Regions from separate parts of the Devosia sp. Leaf64 genome, predicted to be linked through region 2. Evidence: riboswitches for the same ligand, from Rfam matches in the RefSeq annotation. Region 2 holds a riboswitch; the other holds the start of a gene.
The links. A riboswitch is a leader RNA that binds a small molecule or an ion and turns the genes downstream of it on or off. The one in region 2 is predicted to bind cobalamin.

Region 1 (7,099 bases), on a different contig from region 2:
AGTAGCTGGTCTGACGTTCTTGTTGCTTCTCGCCGTCGCGATCATCATCGGACCCTATTTTTCGCCCTATTCCTTCGATGGGCAGGATTTCATGCTGATTGGTTCACCCGGACCGATTTCAGCGCAGCATTGGCTGGGGACTGACGAACTTGGTCGCGATTCCCTGACGCGGCTGATCTATGGCGGTCGCGTATCGCTCGCTGTCGGTCTTGCGGGCGCAATCATTGCGACGATAGCCGGGACTTTGGTGGGCGCGCTCTCAGGTTTTTACCGTGGCTGGACCGACGCGCTCTTGATGCGGCTGACCGACGTGATGTTGTCGATCCCGACTTTGCCGCTTGTGCTGCTGCTGTCCGGGCTCTTTCGTCCCAGTCCGCCTCTCCTTGTCGCCATCGTCGGCATGCTGATCTGGATGGGTACGGCGCGTTTGGTGCGGAGCCAGTTTCTGGCGCTTCGTGAGCGCGAATTCGTCGAGGCGGCCCGCGCCTTGGGGGCAGGGGGCGCGCGCCTCATGTTCCGCCATATCCTGCCCAATGCCATCGGCCCTATCACCGTATCGGCCACCCTGGCCGTAGGCAGCGCCATCATGCTGGAATCGGCGCTGAGCTTTTTGGGCTTCGGTATCCAGCCGCCGGTGCCGACCTGGGGGAACCTGCTCAACAGCGCCAGTTCCTATCTCAGCGTCGCGCCTTGGCTAGCCATTCCCCCGGGGCTGTTGATCCTTTGCACGGTGCTGGCCGTGAATTTCCTTGGCGATGGTCTCCGCGACGCCATGGAGCCGAAGGAATAATCTCTATCTCGAAGAAAACGGTGACATCAGTTGGATCAAGCACGCCTGATTGACCTGCAAAGCCGCTATATAGTCGACCAAGGCCCCAAGCCTCTGGCGCGCGGCAAGGCAGTGGCGAGCACCGGCAATCCGATCGTCACCGAAACCGTGATGAAAGTCCTGGCCGGTGGTGGCAATGCTGCAGACGCCGCCATCGCCGGAGCCTTGGTGCAAGCGGCAGTTGAACCCCACCTGACGAGCCATGCGGGCATGGTCTCGTTTCTCTATTGGGACGCCAAGACCAAGCGCGCCTATCAGTTGAATTCACTCGGCACCTTGCCGCACGATCTGGCACCATTCCGGCCGATCAACGGCGTCGGCGGTTGGGCGCGGGAGGGCGCGCCGGGACCGCAAGCAGCCATTCCTGGTTTTATGCCCGGACTTGGCGCCATGCACGATCGCTTTGGCACGCGACCATGGTCTGAATTGTGCCAGGATGCCATTCGCTGGGCGGAGGAAGGGCATCCTGTCTCCTCTTTCGAATATGGCGTCAACGTCTTCGCTGCTCCCTTTTCGACCTATTTCGAAGAAGGCCGCGCCGTCTTCATGCCCGATGGCTATCTGCCACCCGTCGGCAGCATCACGCGCAATCCCTCTTTGGCCAAGACACTGCGGGATTTGGCGGAAGAGGGCCCAACCTACTTTACGGAAGGCCAATGGGCGCGTGATTTCGTGGCGGTCGGCAACGCCCTCGGCTGGCCGGCGCGGCTCGACCATATGACCGCCAACCCGCCGCGCTGGCAGGAGCCATTGAGTTTTAGTCATCGCGGCAATGAGATTGTCAGTCTGGCCCCGCCCGAACGTCAGGCGGTGTTCTGCTCGCTGGTGCTGGGCGTGCTCGAGGAAGCGGGCATTGCCCAGATGGAGCCATTTGGCGCCGACTATCTCTTCTATATGAGCCACGCGCTCCGTCTGGCCGAACAGGCCTGCGGCTTCCTCCACGACCCTCAATATTTCGGCGAGGGTGCCACCGCCATCATGGACCCGGCCTATCACCGCTCCCTGGCCCAACTGATCAAGGCCAGCCGGCCCAAGGTCGATCTGACCGACCATGTCCGGCTGACCACCGGCGCCGCCGCCTTTGCCGCGTCCGGTTGGAACAGCGCCAAGTCCAAGGCGCCGGTCGGCAGCTGTGAAATTTCGATCGTCGATGCTGAAGGCAATTGGCTGCAGATGATGAACACGGTGCAGTCGGGTGGCATCCCCGGCATGGCTGTCGGCGGCGTTGCCATGATGGGATCGCACGAGCAGACGTCGATGAACGCGCACTTCTCTAATTGGCGGACACCGGGCGCCCGCATGCGCAACATCTTGGGCAATACCTTCGTCATGAAGGATGGCGCGCCTTGGCTGGCGCTTGGCACGCCGGGCAATGTCTATGCGACAGTGGCACAAATGCTCGTCAATATTCTCGACTTCGGCATGACGCCCGATGCGGCGTCTGATGCCCCGCGCATGCTGCCGCTCGAGGATAATTATGCGCTCACGATCGAAAGTCGATTGGCACCGGAAGCCGTCCTTGGCGTCACGGCCCTCGGCCTCCATCTCACTCCCATGCCGGCATGGGACTGGAATATGGGCTCCTTCCAGATGTGCTGGCGCAGCGATGCCGGTCTCATGGCATCGGCCGATTTCAGGCGCACCGGCACCGCGGCGTCTTTGATCTAGCGGAAGACTAGCCTTGGTCGCGCACCGAGCGGCGCGACCGTCGCTGTTAACTTCACAACCAAAATCTCTTTAGCGCGATAGCTTTAGCTCCAGACGCGAGCAAGGGGCTCGCATCATGCTGCTCCACGCTCTGCAAACCTGAAACCACTCACCTGATGAATTAAAGATATAAAGATATCTTTATACGATATTGACTCGTGATGGCTTCTGCCGGAAAGTGCAGAGGCCAAGGTTCTCCGGTCGCCGCTTGCGATGTGCCGGAGCTAAGAGGGAAGCCGGTGCCCCGAAAGGTCGGGAATGCCGGCGCTGCCCCCGCAACTGTAAGCGGCGAGCCGAAGTCCAACATGTCACTGGGGTCAGACCTGGGAAGACGGATAACGGCGATGACCCGCGAGCCAGGAGACCTGCCTCGGCGAAATAACGTCCACGGGCGGGGTGTCCTGGTGTGCCGTAGTGATGGTCGCGAGCGCGGCCCGCTTCGCTATGTGCTTGCCTTGGCCTTGCCCCCAACAGAATGGGGCTTGTCATGTCTCAAATGCAAAATCCGCCGGCATGTTTGGCGTGCCACCCACGAATGCCAGGTCTGCTCGACGTCCCGATGATGCGCGCTGGCGATGCGTCATGCGCCACTTTCAACCCTGCTGACTGACATCAAGACCGATAAGAGACGGCGACCGCTCCATGACCAAAGACCTGACTTTCGCAATCAAGACCGTTGCTTTCAACGAGGACTATCAGCCCGCTGAAAACACGCGCGTCACCACCAACTTCGCCAATCTCGCTCGCGGCGAGCGCCGGCAGGAAAATCTGCGCAATGCGCTGAGGATGATCGACAATCGCTTCAACGCCTTGGCGCGCTGGGATAACCCCAAAGCCGACCGCTACGCCGTCGACCTCGACATCGTCACTGTCGAGTTGACGATCGGTGCCGATGGAAAGAGCGCCTCGTTCCCCCTCATCGAAATCCTCAAGTCCACCATTCTGGACAAGAGGACGAATGAGCGCCTCGACGGAATCGTCGGCAATAATTTCTCGTCCTATGTTCGCGACTACGATTTCAGCGTCGTGTTGCCCGAGCACAATAAGGGGCAAGCCAAATTCAACATTCCGGAGAGCTTTGGCGATCTGCATGGCAAGCTGTTCAAGGCATTTCTGAACTCGGACACCTACCGCGCAAATTTCGGCAAGCCGCCGGTCATCTGCATCAGTGCCTCAAGCAGCAAAGTCTATCACCGCACCGAAAATCAGCACCCGGTTATGGGCGTCGAGTACTGCCAGGACGAATTCTCGTCGACTGATCAGTACTTCGCCAAAATGGGGCTCAAGGTTCGCTACTTCATGCCGCCCGATAGCGTGGCGCCGCTCGCGTTCTACCATGTGGGCGATCTCTTGGGTGACTACACCAATCTGGAATTGATCAGCACCATCAGCACGATGGAGACGTTCCAGAAAATCTACCGGCCCGAGATCTATAACGCCAATTCGGCCGCCGGAGCTCTCTATCAGCCCGACCTGAAGCATCAGGACTATTCCGTGACGCGGGTGGTCTATGACCGCGACGAACGCAGCCGGCTTGCCGTCGAGCAGGGCAAGTTCGCCGAAGAGCATTTCATCAAGCCCTATAAAAGCGTGCTCGACCAATGGTCCGCCAGCTACGTGTCCTGAACAGTAAAAAGAAGATCGAGCATCATGAACAAACTCCTCCCCACCTCGACGGCTGGTAGCCTTCCCAAACCCTCCTGGCTGGCCCAGCCTGAAAAGCTCTGGTCGCCCTGGAAACTGGAAGGCGAAGAACTCATCGAGGGTAAGCAGGACGCGCTGCGCCTATCCCTCGCCGATCAACAACAGGCAGGCATCGATATCGTCAGCGACGGCGAACAAACGCGCCAGCATTTCGTCACGACATTCATCGAGCATCTCGATGGCGTCGATTTCGAAAAGCGCGAAACCGTGCGCATTCGCGATCGCTATGATGCGAGCGTGCCCACCGTCGTGGGCGCCGTTTCGCGGCAGAAGCCGGTTTTCGTCGAAGACGCCAAGTTTCTGCGTCGCCAGACTACGCAGCCGATCAAATGGGCCCTGCCGGGGCCAATGACTATGATCGATACGCTCTACGATGCGCATTACAAAAGCCGCGAAAAGCTCGCGTGGGAGTTCGCCAAAATCCTCAACGAGGAAGCCAGGGAGCTTGAAGCTGCGGGCGTCGATATCATCCAGTTCGACGAGCCGGCCTTCAACGTCTTCTTTGCCGAGGTAAACGAATGGGGCGTAGCAACGCTTGAGCGCGCGATCGAGGGCCTCAAGTGCGAGACCGCCGTCCATATTTGTTATGGCTATGGCATCAAGGCCAACACGGATTGGAAGAAAACGCTCGGCGACGAATGGCGGCAATATGAAAAGACGCTGCCAACGCTGCAGAAATCGAGCATCGATCTGATTTCGCTCGAGTGCCATAATTCCCATGTTCCCATGGACCTGATCGAACTTATTCGCGGCAAGAAGGTCATGGTTGGGGCGATCGACGTCGCATCCAACACCATCGAAACTCCGGAAGAAGTCGCCGCGACCCTGCGGAAGGCCTTGCAGTTCGTTGACGCTGACAAGCTCTATCCCAGCACCAATTGCGGCATGGCGCCCCTTTCCCGAAAGATCGCTAAAGAAAAATTGCAGGCCCTGAGTGCCGGTGCTGCAATCGTCCGTCAGGAGCTATCGGCTTAAGCGCCGACCTGTCGTCACCCCGTGTGGCCGGCTGGGTTCGCCACCGCTAAATCGATCAAAAGGAGCGACAAACGCCGCTCCGGTTCTTCCGCCCTAAAATATGCTTGAGAGGCCGATATGGACGTCTTGGACCATCGCCCCAACTCTGTGGACAAAGCCACCTATCGCAACGGCATGTCGCGCCTCGGTACGTCCGTCAATGTCGTCACAACGACGTTGGCTGAGAAACGTTACGGCTTTACAGCCTCGGCCGTTTGCAGCGTCAGCGATACACCCCCGACACTGCTCGTTTGCATCAACCGTACCAGCTCATGTTTTCATGCCTTCGAGAATGCCCGCCACTTCTGCGTCAACACGTTGAGGCCGGGCCAGGAAGACCTCTCGGAACTTTTTGGAGGCAGAATGCCGGGCTTGGAGCGCTTTGCCCTTGGCGAATGGCACGAGGGTTTTGCCGGAGTCCCCGTGCTCGCCACCGCATCAGTGAGCTTTGACTGCGAACTCACCAGTTTTGTCGACGAAGCAACCCACCGCGTTCTCTTCGGACGTGTCGTCAGCGTTCGTGAGAATGACGAGAAAGCGACGCTCATGTACTGCATGCGGCGCTACATCAGCGGCTAGGCTGCTTGAAGCGCGCTAAGGTTGCCCGTGACTAAAACTGCCCGAGCGCTGTGGATCATTGCGCCGATCCATTATACCAAACCCCATCTCCTCGATCTGGCACGTCCCAATGTCCCTTGCTAACCGCCTGAAACGCTTCGGCCTCGATTATTATCTCTTCCTTCTGATCGGGACTGTAGCGCTCGCGACCATTTTTCCCGCGTCGGGCGTCGGGGCAGATATCGTCGATCAGATCGCCTATTTCGCCGTCGCGCTCCTGTTTTTTCTCTATGGCGCCAAGCTCAACACCAGCGCCATCGTGGCGGGCATCGCCAACTGGCGCCTGCAAGGCCTAGTCTTCGGCTTCACCTATGTGCTGTTTCCGCTTTGCGGATTGGCCTTGGCGGCTGTCCTGTCGCCATGGATCGAGGAAGAGCTGGCAATCGGCATCATCTATCTTTCCATCCTGCCGTCGACGGTACAGTCGTCGATCGCGTTCACGTCGATCGCACGCGGCAACGTCCCTGCGGCTGTTTGCGCGGCATCGATGTCGAATGTGCTCGGCGTGTTCCTCACCCCAGCGCTCGTGGCTGTGCTGCTGCATTCTTCGGGCGATGGCATATCGCTCAAATCCATCCTCGATATCGGTCTCCAAATCCTCGCGCCTTTTATCCTCGGCCAACTACTCCGCCCCTTGGTCGGCGGTTTCATCAGCCGTCATTCCGTTCTGACGCAGGTCGTTGATCGTGGCTCCATTCTTATCATCGTCTACTCAGCCTTCAGCGCCGGCGTCATCGCCGGGATCTGGCAGGAAGTGAGTCTGGCGAGCCTTTCGATCATCATCGCGGCCGATGTCATTCTGCTCGCGGTCATCATGGTAACCACGGTGTGGGCTGGACGGGCAGCAGGGCTCACTCCAGCCGATCGGATCACCTTGCTCTTCTGCGGCTCCAAAAAAAGCCTCGCCAGCGGCCTCCCCATGGCCAACATTCTGTTCGCTGGCCAAGCCGTCAGCATGATCATCTTGCCGCTCATGCTCTTCCATCAAATCCAACTCTTCGTCTGCGCCATCATCGCGCAACGCGCAGGCTACCTCGCCAGCGAAAAAGAACTGGAAGCGGCGGCGACTTAGTTAGGGGCGAGGCCGCGTTTGGCCTTCCGAAAGGCTGTGATCAGGGCCTGCTTCCCGAATGTTCTGGGGTCGGGAGATATTGCTGAGCGGCACTGCTCACATGGCACAGAGATATTAGACGCTTGAGCGTCACTGGCATCTGCAGCCCCCGGGAT
Region 2 (7,099 bases):
GTTCTGGCGGATCCAGGCCGTCGCCTCGATGAAGTCGACGCCGTAATTGTCGTGCTCTTCGATGCCGGTGGCAACGGCGAAAACATTGGGGTCGAAGATGATGTCTTCGGGCGGAAAGCCCATTTCTTCGACTAGGATTTTATAGGCACGCGCGCAAATGTCGATCTTGCGCTGATAGGTATCGGCTTGGCCCTGTTCGTCAAAGGCCATGACGACGACGGCGGCACCATAGGCCATGCAGAGACCAGCATAGTGCCGGAACTGCTCTTCGCCTTCCTTGAGCGAGATGGAATTGACGATCGGCTTGCCCTGCACGCATTGGAGGCCCGCCTCGATCACCTCCCATTTGGAAGAGTCGATCATCACCGGAACGCGGGCGATTTCCGGCTCCGAAGCGATGAGGTTGAGGAACTCGACCATGGCGGCCTTGGAGTCGATCAGCCCCTCGTCCATGTTGATGTCGATGACCTGCGCGCCATTCTCGACCTGATCGCGCGCCACAGCGAGCGCCGCCGTATAATCCCGCGCCGTGATCAGCTTGCGAAAGCGCGCACTGCCCGTGACATTGGTCCGCTCGCCGATATTGACGAAGGGAATATCGGGCGTGAGGACGAAAGGCTCGAGGCCGGAAAGGCGGAGATAGCGGCTCAATGGACGACCCTCGGCGCAACGCCTGCAACGGCATCAGCGATGGCGCGGATATGGTCCGGCGTCGTACCACAGCAGCCGCCCACCACATTGACAATGCCTTCGCGCGCGAACTCGCCCACCTGTTTGGCGGTGTCCTCTGGGCCTTCATCATATTGGCCGAAGGCGTTAGGCAGGCCGGCATTGGGGTAGGCGCAGGTAAAGGTGTCGGCGACGCCCGAAATTTCGGTCATGTGCGGGCGCATTGCCTCGGCTCCTAGCGCACAGTTTAGCCCGATGGTGAAGGGGCGCGAATGTTTGACCGAATGCCAGAAGGCAGTCGGCGTCTGCCCGGTCAGCGTCCGCCCCGAGGCATCGGTAATCGTACCCGAGATCATCATCGGCAGCGCCACGCCGGTCGCTTCGAAAGCTTCCATGCAGGCAAAGATCGCCGCCTTGGCATTGAGTGTATCGAAGATCGTTTCGATCAGGATGACGTCTGCGCCGCCCGCGATGAGGCCGTTGACCTGCTGCGAATAGGCCTTGCGCAGGTCTTCGAACGTCACCGCGCGAAAGCCGGGATTGTTTACATCGGGGCTGATTGATGCCGTGCGGTTGGTTGGTCCAACGGCGCCGGCCACAAAGCGCGGCTTGCCGTCGATAGCGGTCGCGCGATCAAGCGCGCGGCGCACGACACGCGCACCCTCGACATTGAGATCATGCACCGCCGATTCCATGCCGTAATCGGCCTGGGCAATCGTGGTCGCCGAAAAAGTATTGGTCTCGACGATATCGGCACCAGCCATGGCGTATTTGAAGTGGATCTCTTCGATCGCTTCGGGCTGGGTGAGGATCAGAAGGTCGTTATTGCCCTTCTGCGGATGATCGGAATGATGCCGGCATGCGTGACCAGACCCGTGGCCGACGAAGTCATCCTCGGAAAGCCCCAATCCCTGGATTTGCGTGCCCATGGCGCCATCCAGAACAAGGATGCGCTCACGCGCCAATTTTTCCAGGAGCTTACGGCTGGGGGATGGGTTTGCCGGCATGATGACCTCGTCTTTCCTGGCCTTTTACCGAGGGTTTTTCGGAAAAGAAAGCCAAGCCAGATGTGGTGCTCATGCCGGCAGATGTGAAGGCGCAGTCGCCTTAGAAGCTCGCCTTGGCTCCTGCATAGAAAGTCCGGCCCTGCGTGTTGTAGCCCAGAACCTCCTGGTACTTGGTGTCAAAGAGGTTCTGCACGCGGCCATAGACCTCTACCTGATCGCTGATCTTATAATTCAGGCCGGCATTGACGACGGTGTAGGCCGGAAGCGTCACGTTGACAGCTGGGAATTGCGAAAAGTCGGTATCGAGGTTTGGCCCGTTCAAAACCGCCTCGCTATGCAGCGTCAACGGAATTTCCGGCAGCGTATAGGCGATGTCGATCGCGCCGGAATGCTCGGGACGACGGATCTCTCGTGCACCATTCGGCTGGCGAGCGTCGAGATAGGTGTAGGTCACCCCAGCCGTCAGTCCCTCAACGATATTGACGCGCGCCGATAGCTCGACGCCTTGGCGGGTGCTGGTGCCGAGCAGATTGACGACCGTGCTGGGTGCAAAACCCTGCGTCTGGATCTGGTTTTCGAGCGTCTGGCTGAAATAGGTCGCATCGAGAACGACCACGCCGTCAAGCAGGCTCTGTTCGATCCCAACATCCCAGCCAAAGCTCGATTCCGCCACCAGACCGGGATTGGGAATGAACAGGGCAGGATTGAAGCCGAACTGTTCGTAGAAGGTCGGATTGGTCGAACCGGTCCCGAGCGAAGCGTGGAGGCGCGTTCCGGTATCCGGAACCTGCCATGCGCCGCTGAGGCTATAGGTGGTGACGTCGGCAAAGCCTTCGTTGAAATCGTGGCGCAGGGCTGCAGTCAGGAAAACCTGATCGAAATATGTGCCGCGATATTCCCCGACGAGCGAATTGGTAACGCGCTTCTGCACATCGAGCTTGGTCGGCACGAGTTGCTGGAAGGTTTCGTAGACGATGTCATAGCCGAGCGTAACGGTATGCGTGCTGTCGAGGAAATCGGGCGTGTCGAAGTTGCGGCCGACTTGATAGGACGCCTTGTAGCGATCGTTGGTATTGAGCGACGCACCAAACTGATCGTTGGCGCCGCGCTCGATCGTCCCGGCGCTCACGCGGGCATTTTGAAACCAAAGGCCATCTTCGCTCACCCAGCCAAGACCAAGAGCGCCCGAAAGCTCCTTGATGGTGGCGGTGTCCGGGGTGTCCTGAACGATCCCGGAAAAATCCTGGCCATCAGCGTCCGCATCGATGCGCGCATAACGGATGCTGCCATCAAGGGTAAGCTGCGGCGTGATATCGGCGGCAAATCGACCATTGGCATCGATGTGATTGGCTCCGTCGAGCTCGGTACCAAACGAGGAGACATTGAAGCCGTCGGTGTGCCGCAGAGTCAGCGAACCCGAAATGTCGAAGTTTTCCTGGCCATAGGCCAGCGCCCCGCTCGTCATCTTCGTGCCGTCTGTGCCCGTTTCACCCGCCAGAGTGCCGTGCAAACCGTCCTCGGATACCGATTTGGTCACGATATTGATAACGCCTGCCATGGCATTGGCGCCCCAGAAGGCGCTTTGCGGACCGCGCAGAATTTCGATGCGTTCGACATTGGTCATCGCCAAACGCGCAAAGTCGAATTCACCGTCCGAGTTTTCGCTGACCGGCACGCCATCGATCAGCACGAGTACATGATTGGCTTCGGCGCCACGGACACGGATCTGCGTCTTGTTGCCGAATGAGCCCGTGCGCGACACCGCAAACCCCGGCACCTGACGCAGCACGTCCGCGATATAGGGCGTGCCGCTCAATGCGATCTGATCACCATCGATCACGGTATAAGACCGGCCGATTTCATTTTCTTCAAACGGCGTCAGTCCACCGGCATTGATGACGAGTTTGGGGAGGATCGTTTCCTGAGCTGCAACGGGAAGGGCTATCGCCAAAGTGGCAGTCAGCAGGGCGATGGACGAGGTGAGCGTCTTGAAGCGCATAGGGCGTGGCTTTCGAGGTGGCGCGACGGCTCAGGCGGAAGCGTCAATGCTTCCCGCGCGGCGGCGCACAAAGATTAAAACGAGGTGGGGCGTGCGGCCGGATTAGCGGCGCGACGGCATCGGGGGACGATCGCTCATCGTCTGTCTTGTCCTCCGCCCGATCCGCCCGATCAGCCTGAAATGGATTCCACTTCCATGGCAGGTCTCCTGGCTCGCGGATCAAGCCGACGTTTCGCCTTCCCAGCCCAAAAGCCAGTGGACACTGAAACGTCGTCTCCGCTTACAGTTGCGGGGGCAGCGTCGGACTGGGGATCGCTCCTTGACCGGCTTCCCTATTATCCCCTTGCGAGGACCATGGACGGGCCGAAAATGAACAAAGCCTTAATTCAAGTCAACGACGTAAGGCCGTTCGCGAGGGGCTATCCACAGTGTCGCCTTAGTCGATCGTAATCGCGCGATTGAACACGCGCTTGTAGCCCGGCAGTTTTTCTGGATAGAGGATCGATATCAGATCCAGCAGCACCAGATCGGGGCGCATGGTGCCCAGTTCATAAAACTGCACGCCGCCGTTCGGCCCCTTCAGTGCATCGGGTATCCATACCTCTCCTGCCTGGGCCGCCGGCAGGGCGGCGAGGCGGGGATTTTCTGCTGCGATATCGGTAAGGTTGCGATAGGTCATTGCCGCCTGGATCCAGACCTTTGCCTCCCGCGCTCGGGTCACCAGCTGTTCGAGGTCATGGATTTCGAAGCTACCGGTGCTGGTATTGTCAGCAAAGACATAGCGTCCGCCTGCATCGGCAATGAGCTGCGCGATGAACGATTTGCCGCCCGCCGCAAAGAACACGCCACCAAACGCCTGACCGCTGAGGACAAACGGCTTGTCGTCTTCAGCAACCCCTGAGACCAATGCCTCAGCCGCAGCATATCGCTTTGCGACCGCTGCAAAGCTCTCGTCGGCCTTGGCCTCGGCATTGAAAAAAAGCCCCATGAACTTGACCCATTCGGCCCGGCCGAGCGGCGATGTCTCCTGCCAATCGGCAAAGTTGACGACGGCAATGCCTGCAGCGGCGAGCCGCTGGATTTCGGCCTCGCCACTCCCGCCTGCCATGAACACGTCGGGCCGCGCCGCCACCACGGCCTCGATATCGACGACACCTGAGGTTTCGTATTCGACCACCCCAGCCGTTTCCATGTGCGCGATGACTTCCGGCGTCGCGATGAAATCTCGCCGGGCTACTCCGGTCAGCGCCTTCAATCCGCCGACGGTGACAAGCGCAGGAGCCTGTGCCGTGCTGCCTGAAAACAGCGACTGAACCGGCACGCTAATCCGCGGCACATTGGCCATGTCCGGTCCGAGGTCCGGGCTTGGCGTGCCGCATTGCACCAGCACATAGTGCTCGGGTTGACCGCCCGGATAGGGTCGGTCGACGGTGACGATTTTATAATTCCCAAAATACGCGACGGAGAAATTGTCCGAGAATTCGATGCTCGATTTGGCTGCGAAATAGTCCTGCCCCGCCTCGTAAGCGGTCGCACAACCCTTCGTGTCGAGCGAGGGTGCTGCAATCGACGGCGACACGCTGAAAAGGGCGAGGAGAATGCCGACGAAACCTCGATTACAAATCACTGGACGCTTTCTCCAGTTCTCCGCGCAAAGCGGGCGAGCTCTGCAAAGCTTTGCCCCTCCGCCTGCGTGCCGTTTCCTTGTGCCGTCCATCCTTGTTCTCCGACGGTCACGATCAACTTGGCCATGGGCGCATCTGAGGGCGCAAATCCCTCCCGTTCGAGAACTGAACGCGCAAAATCTACTCGGCCTGCAAAACCGGAAACGAAGGCGCGACCGCGAGGATGCGTTCTGATCCTGAAGCTTCGATCGGTTACCGAAAAGGTAACGTTTGGCCCCGAAAACACCGCCGCAAAGGTGTCATCGGCAAGCAGGTCTTCCGGCGCACCGATGTGGAGGTGGCGCTTGCCATCGATCAGCCAGATCGTGTCGGCGGTGCGCAGCGACAGGTCGAGATCATGGCTTGAGAGAATGACCGCAATATCCTGATCTCGCGCCAAATGGCGGAGCATGGCGACCATCTCGACGCGCCCCGATACGTCAAGAAATGCCGATGGTTCATCGAGCAACAGAACGGATGGCTTTTGTGCGAGAGCCCGCGCGATCATGAAGCGCTGGCGTTCGCCGTCCGACAATTCGTTGATATCGCGATGTGCCAGATGCGCTGCGCCGACGGAGACAATAGCCTCCCGTACAATCTCTCGATCCGCATCGCTCAGCTGTCCTGCCCAGTTTACATGCGGGTATCGGCCAAGCTCGACCAGTCGAAAAGCCGGCATGGCCCCGATGGTGATGCGCTCTGTCAGCACGACCCCAACGTGCCGGGCCAGCTCGGCAGGTGACATTCGGGCGGTATCACTGCCCGCGATTGCAACGGTTCCGGAGAGCGGTGGCATGGCCCGCGCAAGAGTCCGCATCAATGTCGATTTGCCCACACCGTTGGGGCCCAAGAGGCAAACCATCTCGCCAGGTTGGACGGTCAGGTTGAGCCCGTTCAGAACGGTGCGCTTGTCGCGCCGACGGTCATAGCCGACCGCGAGATCCCTTGCCTCAAGCAGCGCCGTCATCCGACAAAGCCCCCGTTTCGGGCGCGGAGGATCACGAGAACGACGACCGGAGCGCCGATCAGCGCCGTCACTGCATTGAGTGGCAAGACGCCGAATTGGCTGGGCAGCAGCGAAATCAATTGCGCGAAAAGGGCGAGGAGAGCGCCAAGCATGATCGAGGCTGGCACCAAAACGCAGTGGTCGGAGGATTTGAGCAAAGAACGCGCGATATGCGGCACTGCTACGCCGAGAAAGCCGATTGGCCCGCAAAAAGCAGTTACCGCGCCGGCGAGCATGGACGCTGTCCCCATAGTCACGAGGCGCATTGCCTTGGTGTTGAGGCCCATGGATTGCGCGTAGGTCTCTCCGAGGAGCAGAGCGTTGAGTTGTTTGATGCTGAGGCACGCAATCAGGAGGCCGATGATGACCACCGGCGCCAGCACCTGCAATTGCGTCCAGGTCACCGCGCTGAACGATCCAAACCCCCAGGCGACCCAACGCGCCAACTGTTCCGGCGCCGCGCCGGCGACGAGGAGCGTCACGAAGGCGGAAACGGCGTAGCCCGTCATCAAACCAAAAACCAGAACAGTGGTTGGGTTTTGGAGGCGCGCTGCAACAGCCAGCGTTGGCATTAGAACCACCAAGCCGCCCAGCGTGGCCGCGATGACGAGGGCAAAATCGGTGCCGATGCCCAAGCCGCCCGTCAAAAATATGCCGATAGCGCTGCCTGAGGCGAGAATCACAAGCGCGACGCCAAGGCTTGCGCCCGACGTAATGCCGAGAACGAAGGGATCGGCCAGTGGATTGCGCATCA

Region 1: it holds a riboswitch for cobalamin, as region 2 does, so the genes downstream of both, ASE94_RS13985 (DUF1852 domain-containing protein) here and ASE94_RS06395 (TonB-dependent receptor) in region 2, are expected to answer to the same signal.

The regions. Positions count from the first base shown of each region.
Region 1 covers NZ_LMLO01000021.1:220,477-227,575, forward strand. Annotated here, with positions in the region: gene ASE94_RS13975 (ABC transporter permease) at 1-790, shown strand, start outside; gene ASE94_RS13980 (gamma-glutamyltransferase) at 821-2,497, shown strand; cobalamin riboswitch at 2,710-2,924, shown strand; gene ASE94_RS13985 (DUF1852 domain-containing protein) at 3,179-4,162, shown strand; gene ASE94_RS13990 (methionine synthase) at 4,187-5,215, shown strand; gene ASE94_RS13995 (flavin reductase) at 5,333-5,833, shown strand; gene ASE94_RS14000 (bile acid:sodium symporter family protein) at 5,943-6,944, shown strand.
Region 2 covers NZ_LMLO01000012.1:182,500-189,598, reverse strand. Annotated here, with positions in the region: partial or broken gene metH (methionine synthase) at 1-1,643, opposite strand, end outside; gene ASE94_RS06395 (TonB-dependent receptor) at 1,777-3,675, opposite strand; cobalamin riboswitch at 3,855-4,047, opposite strand; gene ASE94_RS06390 (ABC transporter substrate-binding protein) at 4,112-5,302, opposite strand; gene ASE94_RS06385 (ABC transporter ATP-binding protein) at 5,299-6,306, opposite strand; gene ASE94_RS06380 (iron ABC transporter permease) at 6,303-7,099, opposite strand, start outside.